One region of the Mesorhizobium sp. WSM3864 genome, then DNA from elsewhere that is predicted to be linked to it. Evidence: riboswitches for the same ligand, from Rfam matches in the RefSeq annotation. Region 1 holds a riboswitch; the other holds the start of a gene.
The links. Region 1 has a riboswitch for S-adenosylmethionine ahead of CK215_RS12510 (homoserine O-acetyltransferase). Riboswitches for the same ligand answer to the same signal wherever they lie in the genome.

Region 1 (7,587 bases):
CGCGCGCCAGTGACTTCAGCCCCAGGCCGATCTCGTTCCAGTCGATGGATTTGGCGTTCTCCATCTCCATGACGATCGAATAGATCGGGTGTTCAGCCATAGATAATCACCACCAGTTTTGCCGGTACAGTCGCTATAGCCCTGCGGGGTATGCCGTCAAACGATTCTCGGTGCCATTCTATTTGCAAGTTTGCGCTTCAATCGCATGATTCTTTCTAGATCTTCAGGAACCCGCGCTTTTTTCTGTGCGGGAAGCTCGACGGGTCGGCATATTCAGACAGGAAACGTTTTCTCCATTCGTCATTGGTCGCGTCGCGCTGGATTTCGAGACCTGACCCGACATTCATTCTCCAGACAGGCTCGACCCCGGCCAACTGGGCAATTTTCTCGAGGCTTCCTCTCGGGTCTTGCTGGACCTGCTCGTAAGTTAGCGCAAGGAAGGACAGCCCGTTTTTCGCGAACCACCCATCCCAGGCCAGATTTTCCATCAGAATCTTTTCAAGCGATTCGGCGATAGCCTCGCCGTCATAGCGTGGGGCTGCGCGACTGACCTCGGTAGAGCGGAATCTGCGGGTTTGGCGCGCACGCGCCCATGAGATCGCCTGACCCAGCAGATCGCTGCGCGTCAGGCGCACATAGTGAAGGTTGGGAAGACTGGCGGGGAGGTTCACCTTCTTGGCAACTTGAGCGAATTGACTCGCAAAAAGCTTGATCGCGTAGATTCCGCAAGAGGACCGTCCTTCCGTCAGCGCCCTCAGAAGCTGCCCTCTGGCATCGCGCGGATAGCCTGGCTGTTCGAGCAGCCGGCGCCCGCCAAACCACTCCAGTGGATTGCCCAGCCCGGCGGAAGCCATCAGTCCTGCAAGATGATTGCTGCCGGTACGCGGCGAAGTGCACACAAGAATCCCAGTGCTTATCTCCGACAGAATTTCCGACGGGATTTGAACCACGGCCGGCCGGCGTCGAAAGAGATCGAGCGAGATCATCGTTTCAGCAAGAACACTGCCTGCTGGCCGAAGAAGTTCCAGAACCACCAGGGCATCGACAGGCCGATCTTCTGGCCGTTGGCGTCGAGCGCGGTCGCCTTCTCGACCGTCGCGCCGAGCTCTTCGCACAGATTGACGAAGTCGCGAATGGTGCAGAAGTGGATGTTCGGCGTGTCGTACCAGGAATAGGGCAGGTCCTTGGTTACCGGCATCCTGCCCTTGATCAGCAGCGAGAAGCGCACGCGCCAATGGCCGAAATTGGGGAAGGAGACGATCGCGCGGTTGCCGATCCGAAGCAGCTCGTCGAGCACAAGTTTCGGGTTGCGGGTCGCCTGCAGCGTTTGCGACAGGACGACGAAATCAAAACCTTTGTCGGGGTAGAATTCGAGGTCCTTGTCGGCATCGCCCTGGACCACGGAAAGGCCGCGCGCCACGCATTCGTTGACGCCGCGCTGTGACAGCTCCAGGCCGCGGCCATCAACCTGCTTGGTCGCCTGCAGAACCTCCAGAAGCACGCCATCGCCGGAGCCGACATCGAGCACGCGCGAATGCGGCGGGATGAGATCGGTGATGACTTCGAGGTCGACGCGCTGGGCGCGATTAACGCTCATGGGCACACCTCCGGCCTTTGAGCATTTGCGGCCAATGGGAATCTCGGCGCCTCAGAAGTGCGGCCAAGACACAGAGATCGCGCGCTGCTCATAGGCTGAGCCCCCTTGCGCGCGCGGCCGAGGCTATGAAGCCGTTGATGGCCGCGAACAATTCCGGTTCGTCGAGCAGGAAAGCGTCATGGCCGCGATCGGTCTCGATCTCGACGAAGGAGACGGACGCGCCGGCGGCGTTCAGCGCATGCACGATCGAGCGGCTTTCCTCGGTCGGGAACAGCCAGTCGCTTGTGAACGACACGAGACAGAAGCGTGTCTTGGTGCCCGCGAAGGCATCGGCCAGCCGTCCGCCGTGGTCGGCGGCGAGGTCGAAATAGTCCATAGCGCGGGTCAGATAGAGGTAGGAGTTGGCGTCGAAGCGGTCGACGAAGGTCATGCCCTGATGGCGCAGATAGCTTTCGATCTGGAAATCGGCGTCGAAGCCGAAGGTCAGCGCCTCGCGATCCTGCAGGTTGCGGCCGAACTTGCGGTGCAGCGCTGCTTCCGAGAGGTAAGTGATGTGCGCGGCCATGCGCGCCACGGCGAGGCCCTTTTCCGGCCGCCTGCCGAAATCGAGATACTTGCCGCCGTGCCAGTCCGGATCGGCCATGACAGCCTGCCGCCCGACCTCGTGGAAGGCGATGTTCTGCGAGGAATGGCGGGCGCCGGTGGCGATGGGCAACGCGGAGAACACGCGTTCCGGGTAGCTTGCGGCCCATTGCAGCACCTGCATGCCGCCCATCGAGCCGCCGAGCACGCAGAACAGCTTCTCGATGCCGAAATGATCGACCAGCATCAGCTGCGCCCGCACCATGTCGCGGATGGTGATGATCGGCAGGTCGAGCCCATAGGGCCTGCCTGTCGCCGGATCGGTCGAGGCCGGGCCGGTGGAGCCGAGGCAGCCGCCGATGACGTTGGCGCAAATGACAAAAAAGCGGCTGGTGTCGATGATCCTGCCGGGGCCGATCAGCACCTCCCACCAGCCCGGCTTGCCGGTCACCGGGTTGGTGCTGGCGACATGCTGGTCGCCGGTCAGCGCGTGGCAGACGAGGATCGCGTTGGAGCGGGCGTCGTTGAGGGCGCCGTAGGTCTGGTAAGCGACCTGGAACGGCGACAGCACGGTGCCCGCATCGAGCTTTAGCGGCTTGTCGGGACCGAACTGCAACACCGGGCTCGACGGTTGGTCGGCCTCGTGGTTGGTCCTTGGAGCGCGCTGAGCGGCCATTGCATTCCCCATCCAGTCGCATCGATCTCGCGATACGGCGTCCGGCCGGCAACGGACAACAAAAAACCGGCCTGCCTTCGCCAAGCCGGTTACAGGTTGCAAACGGCCCTTTAGCGAATTGTTTAACGTGGCTGCAAGCCGACCGGCCAAATCACCACGGGAGATCCGGCTGTTCTTCTAGGGCCAGCGCCGCGCTTCGTCAACGGTCTGCCTACGCGCGAGCGCGCCGGCCCTCGACATTCGGGGCCACGGCCTGTATTTCCGCTGCGGCCTCGAACCAGGGCCTCTCGACGGATTTGTGACATGAAGCAGGATCAGCCACGTCCGACGCCCCGCGCGGGCATCATGGACATCGAGGCCTATGTGCCGGGAAAAAGTACCGCGCCGGCCGGCGTGACGAAGGTCTACAAGCTGTCGTCCAATGAGAATCCGCTCGGGCCCTCGCCGAAGGCGATCGAGGCCGCCCGGGAGGTGGCTGCCAAATTGGACGTTTATCCCGACGGCTCCGCCCGCCGGCTGCGCGAGGCGATCGCCGATGTGCACGGCCTCAATCCGGCAAACATCGTCTGCTCCAATGGCTCCGACGAGATCCTGGGGCTGCTGGCGCAGACCTATCTCGCGCCAGGAGACGAGGCCGTGTTCACCGAACACGCCTTCATGGTTTACAAGATCTATATCCAAGCCGCCGGCGCCAAGCCGGTGGCGGTCAAGGAGACGGACGAGCGCGCCGACATCGACGCAATCCTCGCCGCGGTGACGCCGGCGACGCGGATCGTGTTCCTCGCCAACCCCAACAATCCGACCGGCACTTATGTGCCGTTCCAGGAGGTGCGCCGGCTGCATGCCGGACTGCCCAAGAGCGTGCTCCTGGTGCTCGACGCGGCCTATGCCGAATATGTGCGGCGCAACGACTATGAAGCCGGCATCGAGCTGGCCGGGAGCTCGGAGAACGTGGTCATGACCCGCACCTTCTCCAAGCTCGGCCTCGGCGGCGCACGCATCGGCTGGATGTACGGACCGGCGCATATCGTCGATGCCATCAACCGGGTGCGCGGGCCCTTCAACGTCAATGCGACCGCGATCGAGGCCGGTATCGCGGCCATCCGCGACCGCGCCCATATTGAACGCAGCGTGGCGCATAACGAGAAGTGGCTTGCCTGGGTCAGCGAGGAACTGACCGGGCTCGGGCTGCGCGTGACGCCCAGCGTCGGCAATTTCGTGCTGATCCACTTCCCCGACAACAAAAAGCATTCGGCAGCGGCCGCGGACGACTATCTCAGTGCGCGTGGCTACATCCTGCGGCGCGTCACCGGCTACGGCTTTTCCAACGCGCTGCGCATGAGCATCGGCATCGAGGAGGCCAATCGCGGCGTCGTCGAGGCGCTCCAGACATTTCTGAAAAGCTGAAGCACCATGACAGCACCGATGTTCGGAAGAATAGCGCTGGTCGGCATCGGCCTGATCGGTTCGTCGCTCGCCCGCGTCATCCGCCGCGAAGGCCTGGCGCGCCACATCGCTATCGCGACGCGCAGCCAATCGACGCTCAAGCGCGCCGAGGAACTGGGTCTCGGCAATTCCTACACGACCGAGGCCGAAGACGCGGTGCGCGACGCGGATCTCGTCATCGTCTCGGTTCCGGTCGGCTCGTCCGGCGAGGTCGCGGCCGAGATCGCGCCGGCGCTGAAGAAAGGCGCGATCCTCACCGATGTCGGCTCAACCAAAGCTTCGGTGATCGCGCAAATGCAGCCGCATGTGCCCGTCGGTGTGCATTTCATCCCCGGGCACCCGCTGGCGGGCACGGAAAAGTCCGGGCCGGATGCCGGCTTCGCCGATCTCTTCGACAACCGCTGGTGCATCTTCACGCCGCTGCCGAGTACGGATCCGGAGGCGCTGGAAAAGCTCTCCGAATTCTGGCGGCGCTGCGGCTCCAACATCGACACGATGGACCCGCAGCATCACGACATGACCTTGGCCATCGTCTCGCATCTGCCGCATATCATCGCCTACAACATCGTCGGCACCGCCGACGACCTGGAATCGGTGACCAAGACGGAAGTCATCAAATACTCCGCTTCCGGTTTTCGCGACTTTACCCGACTGGCCGCTTCCGACCCGACCATGTGGCGGGACGTGTGCCTGCACAACAAGGACGCGATCCTGGAAATGCTGGCGCGCTTCTCGGAGGATCTGGCCTCGTTGCAGCGAGCGATCCGCTGGGGCGACGGCGAAAAGCTGTTCGACCTGTTCACCCGCACGCGCGCCATCCGCCGCTCGATCATTGAGGCCGGCCAGGATATCGATGTGCCGGATTTCGGCCGTCAGGCCGTGGAGCACCCGGGGACCAAGCCCTAGGCCTTCTGCTCGATCTGTCCCGATGGGGACCAGTGCGCCGCCATCATGGCCATTGTCTCGGCTCTGTCCGGAGCGCCGAGCCGGCCGCCGAAGCGCAGGCATTTAAGCGCGGCGGCGGCGCTGGCAAAGCGCAGCGCCTGCTCGGGCGGCATGGCTTCGGCAAGGCCGACGGCGAAGGCGCCGTGGAAGACGTCGCCGGCGGCGAGCGTGTCGTCCGCCTTGACCTTCGGCGCCTCGACATGCCGGACGCGACCGGTTCCCCGATCATGCCACCAGGTTCCGGCAGCGCCGCCCGTCACCGCGACGAAGGCGTCGGTGCGCGAGGCGAGATCGGCGCATGCGCTTTCCGGATCGAGCGCATGGCCGCAGACGATCCGCGCCGCCGGCTCCGAGGCGACGATGTGCGAGGCCAACGGCAAAAGCCGCTCGAGCACGTCGACCGGCGCGGTGTCGGCGTCGAGGATCGCCGGACGGCCGGCGTCCCGTGCGGCCGCCAAGGCAAGTGCGGCGGCGCCCGGCCAGCGGACGTCCACCAGCACGGCGTCGAAGGCGGAAAGTTCGGCAAGCGGCAGCGTGTCGGGATCGGCTTGCGCCCTGCTGTCATAGAAGGGCACGATGATGCGCTCGCCATAGGCATCCACCAGGATCGCGGCCAGCGCCGAGCGCGCGCCGGCGACGCGGCGGACCAGGCTGCAATCGACGCCTTCCGCCTCGATCTCGGCGATCAGCCGGTCGCCGACCGCATCGTCTCCCGCGCTCGCCCAAAGCAACACATCGGCGCCGAGGCGATGCGCGGCGCAGGCCGCACTCGTCGCCATGCCGGAGGCGATCTGGACACCGTCGCTGGCGATGAACTTGCCCTGATGCGCGGGCAGCATCTCGACACGCAGGATCGTGTCGAGGGTGAACGCGCCGACGCTGAGCAGTTTGATCGGTCCGGCCATCGCAGTCTCAATCGACCGGCTTGATCTTGCCGAGCGGGATGAAGCCAAGCGAAGCTTTACCCTTCACGATCTTGAGCGGCATGGACGGTTGGTTGCCGAGCATGGCAATGCCGGCAAAACCCTGCTCGATCTCGCTCTTGTGCTCGGGAATGGCGCCGGCGAGGATCGCCGCTACGGCCTTTGGGTCCTTCAGCTTGATCGACAGATTTGCATCGATCAGGCCGTCGGCGCCGATCGAAATCGGCCCGGATACGGTTACGCGCGCCGTGCCTGATGACACGTCGAGGCTGGCAATCTCGACCGACTGGCCGCGCAGGCTTTTCGGCGGCGCCTTAATCAGCGCGACGCCGTTCTTCACTGTCGCTTCGCCGGCGCCGTCGAGTTCCGGCAGCACGCGTCCGCCGACAGCTTCCGCGTCGATCTTCAGGTCGCCAAAGCTGCCGGTATAGACGAGGTCCTGGCCGTTCGGCTGCAGCTGGCCGGCCGCCTGGCCGGCGCTGAACAGCTGCACGGGATCGGTGTCGTCGGCCGGATCGGTCTGTCCAGACAAGCCTTCCGCCTGAAGCGAAATGCGGCGCGGAAGCGGCCATGACAGCTTGACCGTGGCGTGCAGCTTGTCCCAGTCGAGCCAAAGCGGCGGCATGCCCGGCGCCACAGTCCGCAACGGCCCGCGCAGGTTCGCCACGGGCGACAGAGGCTGGGTGATGCGAGCGACGACGTTCATATCGCCGGTCGAGGCCGCTACATTCCTGGCATCGTCCTGATAGGCCAGGCTGTCGCAGGCGACCGTGAAGTCCAGTGGATAACCGCTGACCGTGAGATTGGCGCAGTCGGCCTTGATGCCCTTGCCTCCAAGCTCGGCCACGGCCCGCTCGGCCTCGGTCTTGACTTTGCCGGCGAGATAGAACCATCCGCCGCTGTAGAGCGCGAACAGCACCAAGATGAACGCCGCAAGCCAGAACAGCCGGCGGCGAGGTTTGCGCGATCGCTCGTCACTTGACGTCATGCTGCGGCTCTCGTTAACCGCCTCATGCGGCGAGCGGGTGGTTGTTCTTACGCACGACAAGCGGGGACAGAAGAAGCACCTTACCGGTGTGGTGTCGTCACTCGAATGCAATCAGGCTTGGCGATATGGGCGATTTTTGGGTTTTTGGCTACGGGTCGCTGATCTGGCGGCCCGGTTTCGCACATGTCGAGACGCGGCGCGCCCGTCTTTACGGCTTCCGCCGGTCGCTCTGCGTCTATTCCTTCGTCCATCGCGGTACGCGTGAGCGGCCGGGCCTGGTGCTCGGCCTCGACCGCGGCGGCTCCTGCGTCGGGCTCGCCTTCCGCGTGCCCGGCGATTTGCGTGACGAAGTGCTTTCCTATCTGCGCGAGCGCGAGCTGGTGACCAGCGTCTATCTCGAACGCACTCTCGATGTCCGGCTGGATGGGGC
Region 2 (7,587 bases), on a different contig from region 1:
TGCGGGCGACTCGGGCGCTCTGTCGAGTGATGAAACGGCCGCGGGCGGCCTTTCCGGAGTGACCAGATCTCGATGGAACTGACCCTCGCAGCCGTCTTTGCCTCCTCGGCCCTTCTTTTTTGCAACCTTGCCAGCATCCTGCTCGCATCGTCGCGGCTGAAGCCCAGGCGGATCATTCCTCCGCCTTCCAGCAAACAGCCGCCTGTCTCGATCGTCGTGCCGTCGCGCGGTGTGGAGCCGTTCACGCAGGAGACGCTCGACCGCGCCTTCTCGCTCGATTGGCCGCGCTACGAACTGATCTTCTGCGTCGCGCACGGCGAAGATCCCGTGGTCAAGCTGATCAACGCCGCCATCGCGAGATTTCCGAATGTTCCGGCGCGGCTCCTCGTCGGCGATGACAGGATCAGCGCCAATCCCAAGCTAAACAACTGCATCAAGGGCTGGCGGGCGGCGCGGCACGACTGGGTGATCCTGGCCGACTCCAACGTCCTGATGCCCAAGGACTATGTCCAGCATCTGATGGCGGCCTGGCGGCCGGACACCGGCCTCGTCTGCTCGACGCCGATCGGCTCGCGGCCGGACGGTTTCTGGGCCGAGGTCGAATGCGCCTTCCTCAACACGCTGCAGGCGCGCTGGCAATATGCCGGCGAAGCGCTCGGCCTTGGCTTCGCCCAGGGCAAGAGCATGCTGTGGAACAAGCCGATGCTGGATGCAAATGGCGGCATCCAGGCTTTGGCCGCCGAGATCGCCGAGGACGCGGCGGCGACCAAGCTGGTCAACAGCCTTGGCCTTCGGGTCAATCTCGTAGCCGCGCCCTTCGAGCAACCGCTCGGCCAGCGCACGCTCGCCGAAATCTGGTCGCGCCAGGCGCGCTGGGCTCGGCTGCGCCGCGTCACCTTCCCATTGTTCTTCGCGCCTGAAATCCTGACCGGTGTGGTCGTTCCGCTGCTTCTGGCGCTGATCGCGGCGGCAAGCGCCGGTGTCAGTCTGCCCACGACCGCGCTCTGCGTGCTGGCGATCGCCTATGTGCCCGAATGCATGCTCGCCTGGTTAAAGGACTGGTATCTGTCGCCGCGCAGCGTCACCGCGATGATCGTGCGCGACGCGATGCTTCCCGCCATCTGGGCGCGCGGCTGGCTTGGCGGAGCCGTCGAATGGCGTGGCAACGCAATGACCATCCGCAACAGCGGGATGACTGAACTCGAAGAGATTGCTTGAGCCAGCTGCGGCTCAAGCGCGCTCTTTGCAGCCGTGGCGGTTCATTCCTTCGCCGCCTTGAGCGCCTGTTCGATGTCGGCGAGCAGGTCGTCGGTATCCTCCAGCCCGACGGAGAGCCTGAGCGTGCCTGGTCCGATGCCGAGCTCGGCGCGCGCCTCGTCGCTGAGGTTTTTGTGCGTCGTCGTCGCCGGATGCGTGATCAGGCTCTTTGCGTCGCCGAGGTTGTTCGAGATCAGTACGATGTCGAGCGCGTTCTGCAAGGCGAAGGCCGCCTGCTTGCCGCCCTTGACGTCGAGGCAGATCAGCGTCGAGCCGCCCGACATCTGCTTCCTGACGATATCCGCCTGGGGATGGTCGGCCCGGCCCGGATAGATGACGCGGGCGATCTCCGGCCGGCCGGCCAGGAAGTCCGCGATCTTGCCGGCGCTTTCGGTCTGCTGGCGCACGCGCAGCGGCAGCGTTTCGAGGCCTTTCAGCAGCGTCCATGCGTTGAATGGCGACAGGCTCGGGCCGGTGTGCCGGAAATAGTCGTGCAGGTTCTCGTCGATCCACTTCTTGTCCGACAGGATGACGCCGCCGAGGCAGCGGCCTTGTCCGTCGATATGCTTGGTCGCCGAGTAGACCACGATATGGGCGCCGAGCTGCAGCGGTTTCTGCTGCAGCGGCGTGGCAAAGACGTTGTCGACGATCACGCGTGCGCCGATCGAATTTGCCAAAGCGGCGACAGCGGCGATATCGACCACTTCCAACGTCGGGTTGGTCGGACTTTCCAGGAAGAACAGCTTGGTGTTCGGCCTGACCGCTTTTTCCCAATTGGCAATGTCGGTGCCGTCGATCAGCGTTGCCTCGATGCCATAGCGCGGCGCCAGCGTCTCGACCACCCAGCGGCAGGAGCCGAACAGGGCTCGCGCCGCAACGATGTGATCGCCGGCCTTGACGCTGCACAGCAGGGCGGCGGACACGGCGGCCATGCCGGAAGCGGTGGCGCGTGCGTCTTCGGCGCCTTCCAGCGCGCACATGCGCTTCTCGAACATGTCGACGGTCGGGTTGGCGTAGCGCGAATAGATGAAGCCGGGTTCCTCGCCCTTGAAGCGGGCTTCCGCTGCCTGGGCCGTCTCGTAGACATAGCCCTGGGTGAGATACATCGCCTCGGCGGTCTCGCCGAAGCCGGAACGCAGCGTCCCGCCATGCACGAGTGCCGTCTGAGGTTTCCAGTTACGCGTCTTGGTCATCGCCCTGCTTCCAAACACAAAAAAACCGGCCGCGACGTCGCAACCGGTCCATACGGCCTTGCGGCCCGACGGTCCTTTAGCGACTTGTTTAACGTGGCTGCAAGCCGACCGGCCAAATCACCACGGGATAACGACCCTTTAGACCCGCACCGCGCTTGCGTCAATTGCCGGCTTGATTAAGAGGTTTGTACCAGGCAGCTTCCGCAAAAGTGCCGCGGTTTTGCGACAGGAAACTGCGACGACAATGACTTCGCCCGGAGCCAGACATTGCGGCAGACAGGCATTCTTCCCGATCAGGACATCGCGGCGCTCTTCCAGTCGGGCGCGCTGAAGTCGCCGCGCGCGCTCGACACCAACCAGATCCAGCCGGCCAGCCTCGATCTGAGACTGGGCGACAAGGCCTTTCGCGTGCGCGCTTCCTTTCTGCCCGGTCCCGATCATCTGGTGGCCGACAAGCTGGACCGGCTGAAGCTGCATGAGATCAACCTCGCCGAGGGCGCGGTGCTGGAGACGGGCTGCGTCTACATCGTGCCGCTGCAGGAAAGCCTGGCGCTGCCAGCGGAAGTCTCGGCTTCGGCCAACCCGAAGAGCTCGACCGGACGACTCGACATTTTCACGCGTGTCATGACCGACCGCGGCCATGAGTTCGATAAGATCGCCGCCGGCTATCATGGCCCGCTCTATCTCGAGGTCAGCCCGCGCACCTTCCCGATCGTCGTGCGCGCCGGCTCGCGCCTGTCGCAGATCCGCTTCCGCACCGGCAACGCGGTGCTGTCGGAGAATGAGTTGCGTGACCTCCATCACGCCGAGATGCTGGTTGCGACCGAGCCGCCCAACATCTCCGGCGGCGGCATTGCGCTCTCTATCGATCTCGACGGCGACAAGGACGGCCTGGTCGGCTATCGTGGCAAGCACCACACCGGCCTCGTCGACGTCGACAAGCGCGCCGCTCAGTATGTGGTCGACTTCTGGGAACCGCTCTACAAGAGCGGGGCCGGCGAGCTCGTGCTCGACCCGGACGAGTTCTACATCCTGGTCTCTCGCGAAGCCGTGCACGTGCCGCCGCTCTATGCCGCCGAGATGACGCCTTTCGATCCGCTGGTCGGCGAGTTCCGTGTCCACTATGCCGGCTTTTTCGACCCGGGCTTCGGCCATTCCGCCGCCGGCGGCAGCGGCAGTCGCGCGGTGCTTGAAGTGCGCAGCCACGAGGTGCCGTTCATCCTCGACCACGGCCAGATCGTCGGTCGCCTCGTCTACGAGCATATGCTGAAGCGCCCGCTGGCGCTATACGGCACCGATCTCGGCTCGAACTACCAGGCGCAGGGCCTGAAACTGTCCAAGCATTTCCGCGCCGCGCGCTGATCGCCAAGCTGTGCTTGCCCGGCCTGGCGCGCCGTGCTTGGCTGCGTCCGACCATGTAGCAACTGAACCCAAGGGGATGAAAATGCAGATATCCAGATGGATCCTGTCGGCTGCGGCCGCCGCCATGCTGGCGCTCGGCGTCGGTTCGGTAGGCGCGGCCGAAAAGATCAAGATCGGCACCGAGGGTGCCTATCCGCCCTTCAACACCATCACGCCGGACGGCAAGGTCGAAGGCTTCGACATCGACATCGCCAATGCGCTCTGCGCGCAGATGAAGGTCGAATGCGAGATCGTCACCCAGGATTGGGATGGCATCATTCCGGCCCTGCAGGCCAAGAAATTCGACGCCATCATCGCCTCGATGAGCATCACCGAGGAACGCAAGAAGCAGGTCGCCTTCACCCATAAATACTACACGACGCCGCTTGCGCTGGTCGCCCTGAAGGACGCCGACATCGCCTCGACCGAGCCGGCCTCGCTTGCCGGCAAGACGGTCGGTGCCCAGGCCTCGACCACCCAGGCCAACTACGCCCAGGACGTCTACGCCAAGGCCGGCGCCGAGGCGAAGCTCTACCCGACCCAGGAAGAGGCGGTGACCGATCTGCTCAACGGCCGTCTCGACGCCGTCATCTCGGACAAGTTCGTGCTGGTCGACTGGATGAAGAAGGCGAGCGACGGCTGCTGCAAGCTGGTCGGCGACGTCAAGGGCACCGAGACCGAGGCCGGCATCGCCGTGCGCCTGGAGGACACCGCTCTGCGCGACCGCCTCAACGCGGCAATCGACGCCATCGTTGCCGACGGCACCTACGAGAAGATCCAGTCGAAGTATTTCGATTTCGATATTTATTGAGGTTGAAGCTGCCAATCTCCCCCCTCGTGGGGGAGATCACGCTCTAACCTCACAGCGCCTTCACCGCCACCTTCACTGGCTTCTCGATCTCGAGCGGGTTGCGCAGCGGCAGGCCGAAATCCTTGGCCTCGATCTCGAACGTGTCGCCTTCTTCGGTCCTGACGCCGTCTGCGAACGAGAGTGTGGCGGTGCCGAACATGTGCACATGCACGTCGCCCGGCTGGCGGAAGGCCGAATATTTGAAGTGGTGATGCTCGAGATTGGCGATGGTGTGCGACATGTTCGCCTCGCCGGACAGGAACGGCTTTTCCCAAAGCACTTTGCCGTCGCGCCAGATTCGTGAAGAGCCCCTGATGTCGGCGGGCAGCTCGCCGATCAGGATTTCCGGTCCGAACGAGGCGTTGCGCAGCTTGGAATGGGCGAGGAACAGGTAGTTCACGCGCTCGGTCACATGGTCGGAAAACTCGTTGGACAGCGTGAAGCCGACGCGGAACGGCGCGCCGTCGTCGCCGATGACATAGATGCCGGCGATCTCCGGCTCCTCGCCGGCGTCTTGCGCGAAGGCCGGCGACATCAGCGCGGCACCGGGCGCCACCGCCATGGTGCCGTTGCCCTTGTAGAACCATTCCGGCTGCACGCCGATCTCGCCCTTTGCCGGCTTGCCGCCCTCCAGCCCCATGCGGAACATCTTCATGGAATCGGTGAGTTGCTCCTCGCCGTCGCTGAGCTTCTTGTGCATGGAATCGCGCGTCGCGGCGGAGCCGAGATGTGTAAGCCCGGTGCCGGTAAGGTGGAGATGCGCGGGGTCGGGATGGTTGATAGGCGACACCAGGCGTCCCTTCTTGTAGACGGCGTCGAGGTCGACCGTCTCGCCATAGCCCTTGCGCTCGATCAGCGCCTCGAGCCCGGTGCCGGTGCGTGCTGCCTCCATCGCCAGCGAATAGACGCTGCGCGCGCCGTTGATGATCCGGGTCTTGCCGCCGCTGCGGGCAACAACGCGGATCGTCTCGGCGTCATCGAGGATCTGGGAAATCAGCATGATGAACCCTCTCTCTTTTGCCTTGGCCCGGCTGCCGATTGGCAAGCCTTGACCGGCGCGGCCCGGAACCGATCCGCGCCACGGTTGAAACTCTTCGTCCGGATTGCACTCGCGAGCCTGGTCCTTCCAGGACTTCTTCGCGCCGACGGGTTGCCGGCAGCTTCGCGATCTAGAACCCGTATGCCTCCTTAGTCCTTGCCTCCGGCCTCTACGCCTTGTTCTTGTTGTAGACGTCGAAGATGACGGCACCGAGCAGCACCAGGCCTTTGACCACCTGCTGCCAGTCGACATTGACGCCCATGATCGACATGCCGTTGTTCATCACGCCCATGATGAAGCCGCCGACCACGGCGCCGATGACCTGTCCGACGCCGCCCATCGCCGAGGCGCCGCCGATGAAGACGGCGGCGATCACGTCGAGTTCGCTGCCCAGACCTGCGGCCGGGACGGCCTGGCCGAGGCGAGCGGCGATGATCAGGCCGCCGAGCGCCGACAGCACGCCCATGTTGATGAAGACGAGCAGCGTCAGCCGTTCGGTGTTGATGCCCGACAGCTGCGCCGCCTTGGCGTTGCCGCCCATCGCATAGATGCGGCGGCCGATGGTCATGCGCTTGGTGACGAAGACGAACAGCGAGATCAGCACGCCCATCACCAGAAGCACCACCGGCAGGCCCCTGTAGCTGGCGAACTGGAAGACCAGGAACAGCGCCAGCGCGCTGCCGACCAGCGTCTTGACGACGAACAGCGGGAAGGGCTCGGCCTCATAGCCATGCCGTTCGCGCTTACGCCGTGTTCTGAAGCCGAAATAGGCATAGGCGAGCACGGCGACCAGACCGAGCACGATCGTCGTCATGTGCAGCGTAAGGCCGCTGCCGACGATGGTCTTGCCGGCGGCATTCACCGTCGGCGGAATGAGCGTCAGCGGGCCGATGACGTCGGGGATGAAGCCGGAGCTCAACGCCTTGAAGCTGTCGGGAAGCGGGCCGACCGAGGAGCCGCCGCCAAGCAGTGCCTGGCATATGCCGCGGAAGATCAGCATACCCGCCAGCGTCACGATGAAGCTCGGTATTCGGTGATAGGCGATCCAATAGCCTTGCGCCGCGCCGATAAGCGCACCGACGATCAGGCAAATGATAGAGACCACCAGCGGATTGCTGAATATCCCGAGCGGCCAGATGACCATCATCATTGCGGCAAGCGCGCCGATGAAGCCGGCGACCGATCCCACGCTGAGGTCGATATAGCCGGCGACGATCACCAGCAGCATGCCAAGCGCCATCACGATGATGAACGAGTTCTGCTGCACCAGGTTGCTGAGGTTGACCGGTTTGAACAGCGTGCCGGACGTCGTGTACTGGAAGAACAGCATGATGACGATCAGCGCGATGATCAGGCCGTATTCGCGCAGGTTCGTCGTCAGCGCCGAAACGGCGACACGCGGACCATGCTTGACGTCTTCGGCGACGCCGCTCTGCGGCGCGGGAGCGCTTTCTGTGCTCATGAGGCTTTTTTTCCTTCTCCCCGAACGATGGCGCGCATGATCTTTTCCTGGCTGGCGTCGCTTGCCGCCATTTCGCCGACGATACGCCCTTCGTTCATGACATAGATGCGGTCGGTGATGCCGAGCAATTCCGGCATTTCCGACGAGATGACGACGATTGCCTTTCCCTCGGCGGCGAGGCGGGCGATGATCGTGTAGATTTCGTACTTGGCGCCGACGTCAATGCCGCGCGTCGGTTCGTCGAGGATCAGCACTTCCGGGTCGGCGAACAGCCATTTCGACAGCACCACCTTTTGCTGGTTGCCGCCCGAAAGATTGCCGGTCAGCTGATAGACGCTGGATGCGCGGATGTTGGTCTTCTTGCGATAGTCGTTGGCGACGCTCA

Region 2: it holds a riboswitch for S-adenosylmethionine, as region 1 does, so the genes downstream of both, CK215_RS22540 (O-succinylhomoserine sulfhydrylase) here and CK215_RS12510 (homoserine O-acetyltransferase) in region 1, are expected to answer to the same signal.

The regions. Positions count from the first base shown of each region.
Region 1 covers NZ_NSGD01000004.1:436,988-444,574, forward strand. The annotation lists gene CK215_RS12495 (glycosyltransferase) at 1-100, opposite strand, end outside; gene CK215_RS12500 (Stf0 family sulfotransferase) at 216-1,034, opposite strand; gene metW (methionine biosynthesis protein MetW) at 983-1,597, opposite strand; gene CK215_RS12510 (homoserine O-acetyltransferase) at 1,686-2,855, opposite strand; SAM riboswitch at 2,946-3,023, opposite strand; gene hisC (histidinol-phosphate transaminase) at 3,159-4,262, shown strand; gene CK215_RS12520 (prephenate/arogenate dehydrogenase family protein) at 4,269-5,207, shown strand; gene CK215_RS12525 (sugar kinase) at 5,204-6,151, opposite strand; gene CK215_RS12530 (DUF2125 domain-containing protein) at 6,159-7,157, opposite strand; gene CK215_RS12535 (gamma-glutamylcyclotransferase) at 7,283-7,587, shown strand, end outside.
Region 2 covers NZ_NSGD01000012.1:123,674-131,260, reverse strand. The annotation lists gene CK215_RS22545 (ceramide glucosyltransferase) at 73-1,218, shown strand; gene CK215_RS22540 (O-succinylhomoserine sulfhydrylase) at 1,260-2,450, opposite strand; SAM riboswitch at 2,507-2,584, opposite strand; gene CK215_RS22535 (2'-deoxycytidine 5'-triphosphate deaminase) at 2,718-3,812, shown strand; gene CK215_RS22530 (ABC transporter substrate-binding protein) at 3,895-4,662, shown strand; gene araD1 (AraD1 family protein) at 4,712-5,701, opposite strand; gene mmsB (multiple monosaccharide ABC transporter permease) at 5,910-7,202, opposite strand; gene mmsA (multiple monosaccharide ABC transporter ATP-binding protein) at 7,199-7,587, opposite strand, start outside.